DNA from 2 places in the Diaphorobacter sp. JS3051 genome. Region 2 is predicted to be linked to the other one. Evidence: riboswitches for the same ligand, from Rfam matches in the RefSeq annotation. Region 2 holds a riboswitch; the other holds the start of a gene.

Region 1 (3,203 bases), 360 kb from region 2:
CTGCACCTCGTTTGGCCTGCCCGGGCACGTGCGCCTGGGCGTGTTGCCACCGCAGTCGCAGCGGGCGCTGGAGGTATCGTGGCGCCTCTACAAGGAATCGCAATGAACAAGACCCGACCCGGGCCGGCGCGCTGCGTCATGGTGCTGGGCACCACCAGCGGTGCGGGCAAGAGCTGGCTGGCCACCGCGCTGTGCCGCTACTACAGCAACCAGGGCCTGAAGGTGGCGCCTTTCAAGGCGCAGAACATGAGCAACAACGCGCGCGTGGTGGCTGCACCGGGCGAGCAGTTCGGCGAGATTGGCAGTGCCCAGTATTTCCAAGCGCTGGCAGCGCGGGCCGTGCCCGACGTGCGCATGAACCCGCTACTGCTCAAGCCCGAAGCGGACACTAAGAGCCAGGTGGTGCTGTTGGGACAGGTGAGCGATGAGCTTTCGCAACTGCCATGGCGCGGCCGTAGCCAGCGTGTGTGGCCGCAGATCGCGGCGGCGCTGGACGCGCTGCGGGCCGAGAACGACGTGGTGGTCATCGAAGGCGCGGGCTCGCCGGCAGAGATCAATCTGCACGCCAGCGACGTGGTCAACATGCGCGTGGCGCGCCATGCTGAGGCGCGCTGCCTGCTGGTGACGGATATCGACCGCGGCGGCGCCTTTGCCCACCTGTTTGGCACATGGGCGTTGCTGCCCGAGGAAGAACGCGCGCTCATCGCAGGCTTCGTGCTCAACAAGTTCCGGGGCGACGAGGCACTGCTGGCGCCCGCGCCGCAAATGCTGCAGGACAAGACCGGCGTGCCCGTCGTCGCCACCATTCCGATGCAGTGGAACCACGGCCTGCCCGAGGAGGACGGCGTGTTCGACATGCGCTCCACCGCCGCGGGTGCCGTGCATACGCGCATCGCCGTGGTGGCGTATCCGCGCATCAGCAATCTGGACGAATTCCAGCCGCTCAAAAATGTGCCGGGTGTGCGTTTGTCCTGGGCGCGCAGCCCCGCGGATGTGGAGGGCGCCGACTGGATCGTCCTGCCCGGCAGCAAGGCCACGGCGGCTGACCTGGCCTGGCTGCGCGCACAGGGGTTGGACGCGGCGATTGCTGCGCATGCGGCACGCGGTGGCCGTGTGCTGGGAGTCTGCGGTGGACTGCAGATGCTCGGCGAGGCGTTGATCGACACCGTGGGGGTGGACGGCAATGGCCCCGGCCTGGGCCTGCTGCCGTTGGTGACGAGCTTCGAGGCCACCAAGACCGTGCGGCCCACGCGCCAGTGCTTCGGCGCCGTACAAGGCGCCTGGCGGCATCTCGCCGGCGTGGCTGTGCAAGGCTACGAAATCCACCACGGCCAGACTGCTCAGCACCCGGCCATGGCCGCCAGCGGCGATGTGGCGCGCGAACTCATGCCCGGGTTGGCGTGGCAGAACCCGGGGGGCAATGTGCTGGGCCTGTACCTTCACGGCCTGTTCGAGGACGCAACCGTGCTGCGGGCACTGTTCGGTGCCGATGCTCCGACGCTGGATGCGGTGTTTGACAGGCTGGCCGCCGGCATCGCACGGCACTTCGAGCCTGGGGTGTTGGATGCCCTCGCTGCGCAGTAAAGGACGATAACTGCGGTTGAATTGCGGTTGTTATCATCCCCGTCCTCAGGTGCCCGCTGCCGCAAGGCAAAGGGAGAATCGGGAAGGCGGTTGGAGTCCGCCGCGTGCCCAACGCTGTAAGGAAGATGACCCCCGCTCAATGCCACTGGCCGCCAAGGCCGGGAAGGCGCGGCGGGTCAGATGAATCCAAGCCAGAAGACCGGCCTGAACGTTCATCGCGCTGCAAGGCCAGGCAGCGTGCGACCTATTCACGCACAGGGGACTGCCATGAATACCGCGCAGGCGCAAGCCACGCAAAGCGTTCACGCCTTTACGCAAGAGGCCCGCGACGCCATTTACCACACCATCTTTTCACGCCGTGATGTGCGGGGGCAGTTTCTGCCCACCCCGGTACCGGACGAGGTGCTCAGCCGCATCCTGACCGCGGCGCACTATGCGCCTTCCGTAGGCTTCATGCAGCCATGGAACTTCCTGGTGGTGCGATCGCAGGACACCAAGCGCCGGGTGCATGATGCCTTCGCCAAGGCCCATGCCGAAGCGGCCGGTATGTTCGAGGGCGACAAGCGCGCGGTGTACCAGCGTCTCAAGCTCGAGGGCATTCTGGAGTCGCCCATCGGCCTCTGCATCACGTGCGACCGCGAGCGCACCGGTCCGGTGGTGGTAGGGCGTACCCACATGAAAACCATGGACCTGTACAGCAGCGTCTGTGCCGTGCAAAACCTGTGGCTCGCCGCGCGCGCCGAAGGGCTTGGGGTGGGATGGGTGAGCATCTTTCACCAGGCTGACCTGCAGCAGGCGCTGGGTATTCCCAAGGGTATCACCCCCATCGCCTACCTGTGTGTCGGCTACGTCAGCCACTTCCACGCCAAGCCCGAACTGGAAACCGCTGGCTGGCTGCCACGCCTGCCCGTGGAAGACCTGGTGTACTTCGAGCAATGGGGGCAGCGCGACGACCAGCAGCCGCTCATCGCGCATCTGCGGTGCGACCAGGCTGCGGCGCAGTGCAGTCGCCAGACCGCACCGGCATAAGCCAGCCACAAGGCATGGGGCCCGCCCCGCAATACGGCCACCTCTTGATATGCGCCCCGTGAGTCGGGGCCGCGCTGGACCTTTTTTTGACAATCGAAACACGCCATGATCATCGACCTGCCTTTCGTTGCTGACTTCACCGATCTGCCACTGACGCAGGCCCTGCAACACAAGCTGGACAACAAGACCAAACCACTGGGTGCGTTGGGGCGCCTGGAGCAACTCGCCCTCCGTCTGGGCCAGATCCAAGGTACCGAATCACCCATGCTGCAGGCGCCGCAGATGCTGGTGTGCGCGGGCGACCATGGCCTGGCGGCCAAGGGCGTATCGGCCTACCCGAGCGACGTGACCTGGCAGATGGTCGAGAACTTTCTGGCAGGCGGCGCAGCCGTGAGCGTGCTGGCGCGCCAGCACGGCCTTCAGCTCACCGTGGCCGACTGTGGCGTGGCGCGCGCAGTACCCGCGCGCGACGTCGTTCCCGGTGCGCCCCGCCTGGTGCACTGCCGCGTGGCGGCGGGCACGCAGGACGCGAGCGTCGGCCCTGCGATGACCGACGCGCAGTGCGCCCAGGCGCTGCGCAACGGCATGGA
Region 2 (3,203 bases):
CCGCGGCGCCGAAATTGATGAGGTTGCTGACGCGGTTGCGGTACGCCACGACACCCACGCTGCTCTCTCCTTGCGTCCACCGCGCGCCCAGCTCCACGTTGCGCCCCTTCTCGGGCTGCAGGTCGGGCGCGCCGTATTCGCTGAAGCGGTGGTAGAGCGTGGGTGCACGGAAGGACGTGCCGGCCGCTGCGGTGACGCGCCACTGCGGCGTAATGGCGTAGCCATAGGACAGGCTGCCCGTGCTTTTGCCGCCGAACTCGCTGTCGTCGTCATAGCGCAGGTTGGCCTGCAGCGTATGGGCGCCCTGGTTCAGGCCATATCCCAGCGCGAGCGCGTTCTGTGAGCGGTCACGCTGGAGGTCGCCCACGAACTCGGTGGCGGGGTTGTGCAGTTCGTCCTCGCGGCGCTCCAGCGCGGCTGTGAACAGATGCGCGCCCAGGCGCCACTCGTTTTGCAGCAGGTAATTGTGCAGCGTGGTCTCGGTCATGTAGAAGTTGGGCCGGGTGCTGTATTCACTCTGCCCCTGCGTGACCTGCAAGCGCGTGCTGTACACGTCGCTCCACTTGGCCAGCCATGCCAGGCTGGCCGTGCGCAATTGGTGGTGATTGCGGTCGTCGGCCGTTTTGCTGCCGTCGTACTGCGAGTTGAGGTTGCTGGCCAGCAGCGTGCCCTCCAGGCGATGGGTCGTGTCGAACTGCACGCCCAGTCGGGCATTGGCAGAGGTGCGGCGGTAGCCGTCTTCGTCCGGGTTGTAGGCGGAGCCTACGCGGGCACTGAAGCCATCGGCGCGCTCATGCGACAGCCCCAGCGCATAGTCCACCTGCTCGGTGCCGCCACTCACGCCGGCCTGCACCGTCCGCGTGCCCTGGTTGCCCAGGCCCACGCCCACGTAGGGCGCCGGCGCACCCTCGCCCTTTTTGGTGAAGAGCTGGATCACGCCTCCCATGGCATCCGAGCCGTACACAGCAGCCGCTGGCCCGCGCACGACCTCGATGCGGTCGATCTGCGACAACGGGATTTGCTCCCACACCACGCCGCCGGTGGATTGCGAGTCCAGGCGCACGCCGTCCAGGTACACGGCGGTAAAGCGCGACTCCGCGCCGCGCAGGTAGACGCTGCCACTGCTGCCCTGGCCGCCATTGCGCGTGATCTGCACGCCTGGCAGGCGCGAGATCACGTCAATGACGCCTACCGCGCCGCTGGCCTCGATGGTTTCACGGTCGATGACGGACACATCGGACACGATGTCGGCCAGCGGCCGGGCCACGCGGGTTGCCGTGATGACGGTTTCACGCAGTTGGGGTTCTGTGGCTGCCTGGGCCAGCAGGGTCTGGGACACGGCGGGGAAAGCGGCGGCCAGCGCCAGCGGCAGCACGGCGACGCGCGCGTGCACGGAAAGCGCACTCAAGCGCACATTGAACGGACGGGTGTTTGTCATGTGGGGCAAACAGAGAGATCGCCACGGCCGACCTCCCCGTCGGCACCTGGGCATAACGGCCCAGGTTTCACAAAAGGAAACGCGGAGCCACCTCGTTGGCCGGTATCCGGGCTGGCGGAACGCTCTGCATCGCCTTCCCAAACGCTTGTTCAAGGCGCTCAGTGGCTTGTCAATGAAGAGGGAGCCGAGGTACGGCTCATCCGCTGACCGTTGCGGGGGCAGCGCAGGCACAGGACACACTCCATGGCGGAGAGTCCCTCCCTGCTTCCCGTTGAACTGCGGCATGTGAACCACGCCGCGAGCACCAACTGCGCAATTTTACGATGGTTCGCACGCCGATCCCTACAATCGGCAGCGTATGGCCTCCCCCTCTTCCATCGACCAGATCGCCGAGCGCGTTGAGCGGCTGCTGCTGCGCCATGCCGAGTTGCAGCGCACCAATGCCCTGTTGGCGCAGCAGGTCGCGGCGCTCACCCAGGAGCGCGATTCCCTCCAATCCCGCCTGCAGGCGGCCCGTGCCCGCGTGAACGCATTGCTGGACCGCCTGCCTGCCGAGCCCGAACTCCCCGGCACTGCTGAGACGAAAGACGCGCCATGAAGCAGATCGAGGTACAGATCCTCCAGCAAAGCTATCTCCTGGCCTGCCCGGACGGCCAGGAGTCGCGCCTGCTGGAGGCGGTCGAGCGCGTGGATACCGCCATGACGCGCATCCGTGACGCGGGCAAAGTACGCGCGCGTGAGCGCATCGCCGTGCTGGCGGCCCTCAACCTGGCTTTCGAGATCGCCGACCGCGAAGCCGCCGATTTGGCAGCCGCCTCAGCCCCTGCGCGCATGGCCCCCACCCCGGTCGCGCCGCATGTGCACGACAGCGATGAGCGCGTGCAGCAGTTGCTCCTGCGCCTGGACGAGGCGCTGGGCGAGGATGGGCGCCTCCTATAACCATTACGGTAAAAGCCCAGCCCCTGGCCGCACACGGGCAGCCCACTACAATGAACATGTCTGCGGTGCTGCCGGGCTTTATATTTCCTTGAACCAATGCTCATTGAGCACGGGCTTGGTACATTGCCCGGTGAGCGTGATCATCTCGCGTCAGATGAACCCAACGCCTGGCTGCCCTCGCCCACCTGAACCCCCGGTTCAGGATGCCGGTCCGGTGGCATTCGCAGACACCTTTTTCTCCGGTAATCGCTTGCGCCCTCGCTCCGGGTGAGTGCCAGCGACCTCAATACCTGCTCAGAAAATCCGGCGCTCCGCGGCCAGCGCGCGCAACCCACCCATCTGCAAGGCACAGAGCAGACCTTGGTAGTCGTCGCACCGATGCCAAATATCCTGGCGTGGTTCGGGCGTTTCCCAGTCCTTCGGCAATCTCACTGATACGCAACGCGCGCCCCAGACGCACGATGGCGCATCCAGTAAGGCAGAGATGCGTAGCTGGATTTCTCCACGTCGATGAGAACAGACTCGTCACTTCCGCTGGTAGAGATCTGACAGCGATACGTCACGCCTGAGCGTCTCAGTGTGCACCATTCGCTTGCCACGGCATGCTTCGCGGAGCCGCTGTGGTTCCACAAAACGCTGTTTTCAGGGCACGCACCACGGCGCCGGCTGCCCATGGACAACCTCCATCCACAGCGCCCATGCACCCAGGGAAAAAAGCACACCACCTGCCAGCCGAGACCCCCACGCCCCACCCTTCACGCCGATCCAAGCGCGAATGCGGCCAAAAGTCCACGGCCCCAGCACCAGCCATACACCGCTTCCCACG

What was found. Region 2 has a riboswitch for cobalamin ahead of I3K84_RS17985 (TonB-dependent receptor domain-containing protein). Riboswitches for the same ligand answer to the same signal wherever they lie in the genome.
Region 1: it holds a riboswitch for cobalamin, as region 2 does, so the genes downstream of both, bluB (5,6-dimethylbenzimidazole synthase) here and I3K84_RS17985 (TonB-dependent receptor domain-containing protein) in region 2, are expected to answer to the same signal.

What each region holds. Positions count from the first base shown of each region.
Region 1 is NZ_CP065406.1:4,133,618-4,136,820, forward strand. It holds gene I3K84_RS19725 (aminotransferase class I/II-fold pyridoxal phosphate-dependent enzyme) at 1-106, shown strand, start outside; gene I3K84_RS19730 (cobyric acid synthase) at 103-1,584, shown strand; cobalamin riboswitch at 1,615-1,807, shown strand; gene bluB (5,6-dimethylbenzimidazole synthase) at 1,852-2,613, shown strand; gene cobT (nicotinate-nucleotide--dimethylbenzimidazole phosphoribosyltransferase) at 2,719-3,203, shown strand, end outside.
Region 2 is NZ_CP065406.1:3,776,027-3,779,229, reverse strand. It holds gene I3K84_RS17985 (TonB-dependent receptor domain-containing protein) at 1-1,438, opposite strand, end outside; cobalamin riboswitch at 1,518-1,762, opposite strand; gene I3K84_RS17980 (hypothetical protein) at 1,797-2,036, shown strand; gene I3K84_RS17975 (cell division protein ZapA) at 2,033-2,377, shown strand; gene I3K84_RS17970 (sulfite exporter TauE/SafE family protein) at 3,020-3,203, opposite strand, start outside.